DNA from 3 places in the Phytohabitans sp. LZ39 genome. Region 2 is predicted to be linked to each of the others. Evidence: riboswitches for the same ligand, from Rfam matches in the RefSeq annotation. Region 2 holds a riboswitch; each other region holds the start of a gene.
What was found. A riboswitch is a leader RNA that binds a small molecule or an ion and turns the genes downstream of it on or off. The one in region 2 is predicted to bind cyclic di-AMP.

Region 1 (3,268 bases), on a different contig from region 2:
GCTGAGCGGCCGGTGTCCGAATAGGACACCGGCCGCTCGCCCGTCTATGCGGCCACCAGGGTGTCTTCCGGCTGCCACGAGCGGGCGGTGCGCACGTAGTAGGCCCACCAGCCGATCGAAGACCCGTATGCCGCGCGCAACTCGGCGGGGCTGGGCGGTGGGTTGCCATACACCGCGCGAGCGGCGTCTTCGAACTGGGGCATGTGGAGCGGCACGCCATCGGGGCGGCCGAGCACGCGCAACAACAGCGCGTGCGCGGTGAACGCGCCGACGCCCGGCAGGGCCAGCAGCGCCTTGCGAACGTCCTCATACGGCCCGGTGCGGAGCCACTCCTCGTCGAGCGAGGCCACCCCCTCGACCACCTCGCGCAGGCGGCGGGCGCGCAGCCGATTGCCCGCGAAGCGGACGAGATCGGCGTCGTCTCGCGCGGCGACCGTGGCGAGCGAAGGGAACGCGACGTGCTCCACCCCGTCGAGCGTCAGGGACGGCCCGAGCTCGGCGGCCACCCGGCGCTTGCGGGCCGCCGCATACCACTGGGTGCTCCGCTGGACGAGCGCGAAGTAGACCGCGCCCTCGGCGAGCGAGGAGAAGCGCACCTGGTGTAGCCCGTGCGCGGCGCGCAGCAGCCCGGCCATGGCCGGGTCGCGCCCGGCGACGTCGAGGAAGGCACCGAGGTCGTCGTCGAGGCCGAGCCACCGCCCGACGGCGCGATGCACCACCGCCCGCTCGGTGGGTAAGAGGTGGCGGTCGGCGTGGAGGGTGAGCACGACGCCCGGACCCTCGGAAGCAGGCCCGACGTCGGCGACCACCGCCTCGGAGCCGAGCAGGAACGCCTTGCGCACCCGGCCCCCGGAGATCACATGGCCACCGGCGCAGGGCGCGAAGCCGGCCAGGGCGCGCAGGGACAGGTCGAACGAGAACGGCTCGGTGGCCGCCAGAAAGACTTCGGTCATGCCTCGACGGTGAACCCGCGGTACGACACTTCCGGCCGGCCCGTCCTCCCGCCGATCAAGGACTTGTGCGCCGATCGAGGGCTGCCGACGGCGCGTCCGCGATGGACCCGCCGCAAGCCGCCCTCGATCGGCGCACTTGAAGATTTATCTGACTCTGCCGTAGCCGTACGGGGTCATCATGTCGACCGATGCCAGCTCGACGCTCTCGCCGGCCTGCGGCGCGTGGATCACCTTGCCGCTGCCCACGTAGATCGCGACGTGGCCGAGACCGTTGTAGAAGACGAGGTCGCCCGCCTGGAGGGAGCCGCGGCCGATGTGTGCCACCACGTCCCACTGCATCGCGGCGTTGTGCGGCAGCGACTTGCCGGCCGCTCGCCAGGCGGCGAGCGTGAGGCCCGAGCAGTCGTACCCGCTGGAGCTCTCGCCGGCCCAGACGTAGGGCGTGCCGATCGCGTTGTACGCGAACCGCACCGCCACGCCCGCCTTACCGGAGATCGAGGGGATCGACCCGGTGTAGCCGCCGCTGGAGGTGGTGGCCGAGCCGTACGCCTCCTCGCGCATCTTGTACAGCTTGTCGAGGTCGCCCTCGATCTTCTTCTTGCCGGCCGCGAGCTCCTTGAGCTGGGCGGTCTGCTTGGCCTGGGTGGCGTCGAGCGTCGCCTTCTGCTCGGTGAACCGGCGCTCGGCCTCGGTGAAACCCTCCAGCTGCCGCTTGCGGTCGCGGGCCAGCTGGTCGAGCATGCCGAGCCGGTCGGCGAGCGGCCCGCTGCCGTTCAGCAGGGCGCTCGCGGTGCCCACCTGGCCCGTCCGGTACGCCACCGAAGCCATCTGGCCCACCTCGGTGTCCGCCTTGGCGAGCTGGGCCTCCAGCGGGCCCATCTTGGCGCTGAGCGCCGTGGCGGCGGCCTTGGTCTGCTTGAGCTGCTCGTTGAGCTTGTTGTACGACTCGACGACCTTCTCCAGCTCGGTGGATGCCTTGTTGATCTGCTCCGTCAGCTCGCTCGGCGACGGCTCGGCCTGTGCGGCCGCTGCCGGCACGGTCAGCCCGATCCCGAGCCCGATCAGCACGAGGGCGTGGAGCAGCTTCCGCGCGGAAGACAAACGGTGAACCCTTCTTCCCCAACGCCGCCTACCGGGTGAGCGAGCTTGCGCGCGACCCATCAAACTCGGCAGCTTGCGCTAGCGGCGGCTCGCCGCGAGCGGCGAGGCGACGTGAGCTGACGGATTCGGGCGGGAAGATCGCCCTACCGGGTCCGCCGAGGGGCGGGCGGGCCGCGGATTCACCCCAGTGCATTCGGTGGGTCCCCAACTCGCTGACGGAGAGTAATCGTCGTGCGATTAGGCGGCACCGGACCGGCGTCACCCGGGGGAGTGACTGACTACCGGACCAGCGGCTCCAACCTAGCGTCGGGGCCGGGCGGGCGAAAGTGGCGGAAGGATGACTTGTGACGGACGCCCGCGAACGGGGCGAATGTCTGTGTCACTCTAAGTGATTAGGTCGTACACCCAGGTCGGTCGGCCAGACGGGTGAAGGGCGATTTGTCGGTCTACGCGTTGGGTGGGCGACGGCGCTGACAAATCGGATATGCGGGCCTGAAAGCCCCGCGATGCAGCTAGCCGACCGCTGCCAATCTGCCAGGTGGCTGATTGCACCCCTTCCCTCGACTAGATGGCATCTCGCACAATGGCAGCAGGGCCCTTGAGGTTGCTGAAGCGGCACTTGATCGCCAGACGGAACAGAGCGAGAAAGACGATCGGCACCTGGCTGCCACCAGGTGCCGATCTCAAGAACCACCACACCAGCCCGCCTCACGAGCCGTAGGAGGCATTGAAGTGCAGACTACTCGCTACCCCGCGCGGTCACCAGCAGCACAGCCCGTAACGCAAGCAGACGTAACGAGCCCGAAACCGCCTGCTCCGCTGTACCAACAGCCCGGCATCCTGGTTACCCGCGACTGGTTCATCGTCGGTGGGCGCCGGTTCCCGGTCGGCGAGCTCAGGCACCTGCACACGGCCCGAGGCCCAGCACATCAGCTCACCGTGCGGTCGGTGACGGTGACCGCGATCGTGCTGGCCGCCATCGGGATCACGCTCGGCATGACCACCGAGCTCAACCACCTGAGTGCACAGGCCTACCTGGCGCTCACGGCGGTGGCGTTCGTCCCATTCCTCGTGGCGACGATCGGCCACCGCCTGCGGCCGCGGGCCTACGAGCTGTGGGGCGAGTTTCGCGGGATGACGGTGCTGCTCTTCAGCAGCGACGAGGAGCGGCAGTACGGGCAGGTCACCCGGGCGCTGCTCCGGGCGCAAGAGGC
Region 2 (3,268 bases):
CCGGCGATCGCGTCCTGGATCCGCGCCTCGGTGAGGATGTCGAAGAGCTCGAGGGCGGCGAAGCCGAGCGCGACCGCGACCATGCCGGCCGGGTGTCCCGCGGTGGCGCCGGCCGCGAGCAGCACCCCGCCGACCGCCACGATCGCCGCCAACCGGGCCGCCGAGAGGTGCGCCCACCGCTCGGCCAGCGCGCTCGCGACCGCCATCGCGGCGACGGGCAGCACGAAGAGCAGCGGTACGAACGCGGTGGCCGCGCCCATCTCGCGGGCGAGGATCGGCAGGTACTCGTCGATCGCGCCCATGCCGGTGACCACCGCGTAGAGCAGGACCGCCCGGCTCACGGTCCGGTTGGCGCGCACCTCGGCGAGACCTGCTCGCAGCGTCTTGGCGTAGCTGCCGCCGGTTTCCTCCACCCGCGACGCCTCGGGGAAGGACAGCGCGACCGGCACGACGGCCAGGCTGACGAGGATGCTGGCCAGGCCGACCAGCGGGTACCCGCCGAGCAGGAACGCCGGCGTGGCGAGCACCATCGCGGCCAGCTCCGCCACGAGAGCGGTGGTTTGCGCCAGCCCGGCCGTGCGCACGTAGCGGTCGGTGGCGTCCGCGGCGGCGAGCTCGTCGTAGACGAGCGCCTCCACGCTGCCGGAGGTCATCGCGGTCGACGCGCCCCACAGCACGAACCCGGCGGCGAAGGCGGCGTACGAGGGGAAGAACGTCCACAGTGCGAAGCCGATGGCCCGGAGGACGGCGGCGATCGCGACAAGCCGGCGGCGCGAGTACGCGTCCGCCAACGCTCCGGACGGTATCTCCAGCGTGAAGCCGACGACCGACCAGATCACGAACAGCGAGGAGATCTGCCCCGTGCCGAGCCCGGCGTCGGCGAAGAGCAGCGCGTAGACCGGGTAGAGGAGCACGCCCTCGGTGCAGGCGCGCAGGGCGCAGAGGCGCCAGGCGGTGCTACGTCATGCGGGATGGCGCGTGGGCTCGACCATGGGGCAACCGTGTCACCCCCTGGTCGAGCCCGTCAACGCACTTACTCGACGACCGATAGATGCACGTGGTTGGTGTGCAGCTCGCTGGGGCCGCAACAGCCGCTGTACGACTTCCAACCACTGCTGGGCAGCCAGATCTGTTTGAACCAGATCACGTAGAGCACGCCCAGCCGGCTCGCGTTCTTGATGAAGAAGTTGGACAGGTTGTTGCCGTACGTCTTCGCCGAACCGGACGCCGTGCCGCCGAAGACGTCGCCCGAGTCGACGCCCCAGTCGCAGGCCCGACCCTTCGGGTGCTCACCCGACCCGCCGCTGCGGTAGCAGGAGACGAAGATCTTGAAGCCGGCTCCCTTGGCCTGCTGCACCGCGTGCCACAGGCGGGGCGTGATGCACCCGTTGCCGGAGGTCGGGTCGGGGCTGATCGAGCAGCCGGACCCACCGGAGAACCCGGACGCGTTGGCGGCGCTGCCACTCCCGCTGGGACCGCTGGCGTTCTCGCCGCCGCCGGCGTTCTTCAACGCGGTCTCCGCCTGCTTCTTGCGGGCGGCCATGATCTGCACCTGCTTCTGCTGCTCGCGGATCTCGTTGTCGATCGCGAGCTTGGCGCGGGTCACCTCGTCTTTGGTGTCGAGCAGGTCGCGGAGCTTCTTGTCTTCGGTGGCGGCCACCGTGTCGAGCGCCGCGGCCCGGTCGACGAAGCCCTCCGGCGAGGTGCTGTTGAGCATCGCGGAGATCGGGCCGAGCCGGCCCCGGCGGTAGGCCGCGTTGGCCACCTCGCCGATCACGGCCGTTTTGGTGACCAGGTCACGCTCCAATTGGGCCAGTTGGGTGGTCAGCTCCCGCTGGCGCTTCTTGGACGTGTCCAGAGTCTTCTGCGCGGCGACGAAGCCCTTGCTCGCCGCGTCGAGCTGCTCGCGCAGGGTAGCGGTGCCGCCCTCGTCGTCGTTGGGTGCGGCGGTCGCCGGCCCCGCTGGTAAGCCGATCAGCGCGAACGCCGCGGTGACAAGCACCGCGACGAGGCCGACCCGGCTGCGGGCATGACCCATCAACCATCCTTCCAGTCAGCCGCCTACCGAGTTAGCTGACGGGTTCGGGACGGAAGTCTCCCTACCGCTGTCGCGGATTCACCCCAGTGGATCGGTGGTTCCCCGGCTCGCCCGAGGGCGACTCGGCGGCGGCCAACACCGGCGCCGGGGGGCGCCGCCGGGCGTTGACCGGAGCCGAGAATAGCGGCTTTCCATTGATGTGCCCACTGTTGTACCGATGGTGACGAATCAAGTACGCCCTGCTCAGGGGCGCTTTCACCACGTCGTGGGGTGGCAGTCGCCGGGTCGCGGCTCGACCTGGAGGGTGGCGTGCCCGATCTCGAAGTCGTCGTGCAGCGCCTCCCGTGCCGCGACCAACACCGGCCCCACCTGCGCGGACTCCTCCAGCGTGAGGTGCGCGGAAGCGACGTCCATGCCCGACGTCAGCGTCCACACATGCAGGTCGTGCACGTCGCACACACCGGGCACGGCGGCGAGGCGCCGCTGCACCGCGGTCACGTCGAGGTGTTCCGGCGCGGCCTGCACCAGGATGCGTACGGCCGCCCGGGCCAGCCGCCACGTGCGCGGGAGGATGAACAGGCCGACGGCCACCGCGATGATCGGGTCGGCGTACGCCCAGCCGGTCAGCCCGATCACGGCCGCGGCGACGATCACACCCACCGAGCCGAGCAGGTCGCCGAGCACCTCCAGGTAGGCGCCGCGCACGTTGATGCTCTCCCGCGCGCCCGAACGCAGCAGCCCGAACGCCACAAGGTTGGCGACGAGGCCGGCGACCGCCACGACGAGCATCGGGCCGGCGGGCACGTCGGGCGGGTCGCCGAAGCGGCGCACGGCCTCGACCAGCACGTAGATCGCCACGCCGAAGAGCAGGACGGCGTTGGCGAGAGCGGCGAGGACCTCCAGGCGATACAGCCCGAATGTGCGCTGTGGGTCGCCGGCCGCCTTGGACGCCCCTCTGCCGGCCCGCGCCGCGTCCGTGGCGCCGTCGCGGGTGGGCGCCGCGGCGGCGGACGCAGCCCAGATCGCCGCGAGCGCCATGCCGATGCCGAGCACGTCGGTGAACATGTGGCCGGCGTCGGAGAGCAGGGCCAGCGAGCCGGTGAGCAGGGCGGCCACCGCCTCGATCACCATGAAGACCGCGAGCAGGGCGAACGCGGCCCAGAGCCGCCCGCGGTGGCGCTCCCCCGCGCGTGCGACGTCCGCTCCGTGATCGTGTCCGGCTCCCATGGG
Region 3 (3,268 bases), on a different contig from region 2:
CAGACCGCTGCTCCCGCGGCCTCACCCGTCCGCTGTTGGTCTTGCAGCGCGGACGTGGCAGCGGAGGCCGGGGATCTCGGCTCGCCCTGCGAGCCGCCGGCCTGCGCGGTCTCCGGCGGGAGCGGCGGTCCGCAGCTGACGCGGCCCGGGAAATCTGGCCCAAGCAAGAAACGCCCTCCCATCCCGGATGGATGGGAGGGCGTCTCCTTTACTGGCCGGTGCGGTCGCGTGACGGGGGAACACGCGACTGGCGCGGCCACGGGGGTGGGTAACGCTTATCCGGGTCGGCCGTAGCTGTTGATCGGCGCGGCGTTCATCGTGCGCATCCTGATCGGTACGCCGGGTTTGGACGCGTCGACGATGTAGCCGCCGCCAACGTAGATGCCGACATGGTGGAGGTCTGGGTAGTAGAAGATGAGGTCGCCGACCTTCAGGTCGCTCTTGCTGCTGATGGGGTCGACCGTGCCGCGCTGGCGGGCCGCGTTGTGTGGCAGCCCGACGCCGGCGGCCGCCCACGCCTTCATCGTGAGGCCCGAGCAGTCGTACGTGTCGGGGCCTTCGTTACCGAAGACGTAGCCCTTGCCGATCTGCGCGCAGGCGAACTTGGCCGCCTTGGTGCCGGCGCTGCCGTCGTACTCGACGGGGCAGGGTGCCGGCCGGAGCTCGCCGATGCCGCCGCCCTCGCCGTACGCCTCGAGGCGCATCTTCTCCAGCTTGGCGATCTCGCCGTCGATCTGCTTCTTCTTCGCCGCCAGCTGCGCCTCTTCCTCGGTGAGCTGGCCGACGAGCTGGTCGAGCGGTGCCTTCTGCTCCGCGTACTTCGCGCGTAGGTCGACGACCGCCTGGATGTCGGCCTGCGAGCGGCGGGCGAAGACGTCGAGGATCTCGAGCTGGTTGGTGAAGGTGCTGGGCGAACCCGTCGTGAGGACCGCGTTGAGCGCCGAGAAGTTGCCGCCCTTGTACTGCTCGGCCGCGAACTCTCCGACCTTCTGCATCGCGAGGTCGATCTGGAGCTGGAGTGGCGCGATCTTCTTGGCGAGCGCCTGGGCCTTCTGGCGCTTGGCCTGGAGGTCGAGCCGGGTCGCGTTGTGCTTTTCCGCCAGCGGCTCCAGCTTGACCCAGGCAGCGTCGATCTGCTTTTCGATCTCGGCCGGCGTGGGCGCGGCGTGCGCCACGGTGCCACTGGAGAGCACGGTCGCGACAGCGACGAGAGCGGTGATTACGGTGCGACGCGCGGCATAGCGTGCCACCGGAGCCGTTACTCCTTCTCCCTGGCCGCCTACCGGGTTAGCTGACGGGTTCGGGCGGGAGAGCGCGCCCTACCGCTTTCGCGGATTCACCCCGAGGTGCTTGGGTCCCCGGCTCGTTTCTTGGTCCGACTCGGCGGGCTGAGCCGTGGTCTCCCAGGCTGGGAGGCCGACCGCCGGCTCAACGATCCCCAAGGGTAGGAGCGGCCCAATCACCCGCGCAAGCCGTGTGGACAACCCCTTCGGTCCGTATACCGGTTGGTAGCACCGCGTGTATCGAAACGGCCTCAGTCAATGGTTAGGAACACGTCGTCGAGCAGGCCGGCGTACTGGTCGTTGTCGAAGGACACGTTCTTTCCGCCGATTCGCAGTGGCTCGGAATTCACAATGGACACATTCGGTGGCACTGTGACCGCAGCGCGTGGCACGCCATCCACGGCGATCGACAGCAGGCGACCGGAGCGGGCGCAGGCGAGCGCGTGCCACCGCCCGTCGGCCACCGTCACCGGCGCGACCACCCGGTAGATCGTGGTCTTGCTCGCCAGCACGCAGCTCGGCTGGCCCGCCTTACCGTCGACCTGGAGCTTGAGCTGGGTGACGCCGCCGGTCGAAAACCCTTTCTGCACAACGTTCGCGCCGTCGCCCGTGTCCGCCGGCGCCATCAGCACCGAGGCACCGAACCGCACGCCACGGGTGCCCGGGTTGAGCTCGGGCGCGGGCAGGCCTTCGAGGATCACGCGGGGGCAGCCGGGCGCCACGCACCGCGGCGGGAAGCGTGCCGCCCACCCGGCGCCGTGTGGCGTGTAGGCCAGCGTGCCGCGGGGGTTCAGCGGGTACCGCCCGTCAACGTCCGCGACCGGGCCGAGCCACCAGCCGTCGAACGTGTACCGCAACGACAGTGCCGGCTCGCGGTCGGCCGACGGCCGCGCGGAGGCGGCGAGGAGCAGGCTCGCGAGCCCGAAGAGGACAACCGCCAGCCGGCGCGTCGTGTGCATCTTGCGCGACATTGCTCGATTGTGGAGATTCGTGGCGAGACGGACAATCCCCCGGCCGAGGGGCCTGAAGGTTTTTTACGTAGACACGAGATCCGGCGGAATCTATTGACGACAACCACTCGACCCAGCCAGGGTTTCTCCATGCCCAACCTGACAACGCGCATCGCCCTCACCACAGCGGTGGTCGGCGCGGCGACCCTGGTGCCGGCCGTCCCCACCCTCGCGTCCAGCCCGCAGGACACCAGGCAGCAGGAGTACGCGGCCGCCGCGGCGGAGTACGGCGTGCCGGAGAGCGTCCTGCTCGCCGTGTCCTACCTGGAGTCCCGCTGGGACACCAACGCCGGCACGCCCAGCACCAGCGGCGGGTACGGCCCGATGCACCTCACCGACGCCGCGTACGTGACGTCGCTGCCGGGTGGCAACCACCACGACCACGACGGCGAGGACCCGCGCGGCGACGACAGCCGCCAAGCCCGAAACGTCGACTCGGGCGGCGTGCCGGCTCCGGCGCCCGAGGCGCTGCAAACGCTCGACCGGGCGGCGGCGATCACCGGCGCGTCCGAGGAGGCGCTGCGTTCCACCCCGGCGGCGAACATCGGCGGCGGGGCGGCGCTTCTCGCCTCGTACCAGAGAAGCATTGGTGGACCGGCGGGGAGCGTGAGTGACCCGGCGGCCTGGTACGGCGCGGTGGCCAGGTATTCCGGCGCGGACAGTGCCGACGCGGCGGCGGCCTTCGCCGACGAGGTCTTCGCGACGATCAGCGCCGGCGCGACGCGGGTGACCGACGACGGCCAGCGGGTGACGCTCGCGGCGCGCGACGTAGCCCCGGACCGCGGCTGGCTGGCCCGCCTGGGCCTGCGCAAGCTGGCCCGCCCGGACGGACTCGAATGCCCCACCGACATCTCCTGCGAGTGGATCCCGGCGCCGTACCAGGACCTGGGCGGCGGCGATTACGGCAACCACGACAAGGGCAACCGGCCGAAGCAGCAGAAGATCGAGTACATCGTCATCCACGACACCGAGGGC

Region 1: linked by a shared signal. The riboswitch ahead of AC5L36_RS30540 (C40 family peptidase) and the one ahead of AC5L36_RS43240 (coiled-coil domain-containing protein) in region 2 are both predicted to bind cyclic di-AMP.
Region 3: linked by a shared signal. The riboswitch ahead of AC5L36_RS01000 (C40 family peptidase) and the one ahead of AC5L36_RS43240 (coiled-coil domain-containing protein) in region 2 are both predicted to bind cyclic di-AMP.

The regions. Positions count from the first base shown of each region.
Region 1 covers NZ_JCADBM010000018.1:129,091-132,358, reverse strand. The annotation lists gene AC5L36_RS30545 (DNA-3-methyladenine glycosylase family protein) at 45-953, opposite strand; gene AC5L36_RS30540 (C40 family peptidase) at 1,098-2,054, opposite strand; cyclic di-AMP (ydaO/yuaA leader) riboswitch at 2,166-2,258, opposite strand; gene AC5L36_RS30535 (DUF6232 family protein) at 2,787-3,268, shown strand, end outside.
Region 2 covers NZ_JCADBM010000039.1:11,704-14,971, forward strand. The annotation lists gene AC5L36_RS43235 (MFS transporter) at 1-914, opposite strand, end outside; gene AC5L36_RS43240 (coiled-coil domain-containing protein) at 1,034-2,038, opposite strand; cyclic di-AMP (ydaO/yuaA leader) riboswitch at 2,043-2,176, opposite strand; gene AC5L36_RS43245 (cation diffusion facilitator family transporter) at 2,294-3,265, opposite strand.
Region 3 covers NZ_JCADBM010000001.1:213,672-216,939, forward strand. The annotation lists gene AC5L36_RS01000 (C40 family peptidase) at 276-1,250, opposite strand; cyclic di-AMP (ydaO/yuaA leader) riboswitch at 1,261-1,396, opposite strand; gene AC5L36_RS01005 (LamG-like jellyroll fold domain-containing protein) at 1,535-2,254, opposite strand; gene AC5L36_RS01010 (N-acetylmuramoyl-L-alanine amidase) at 2,384-3,268, shown strand, end outside.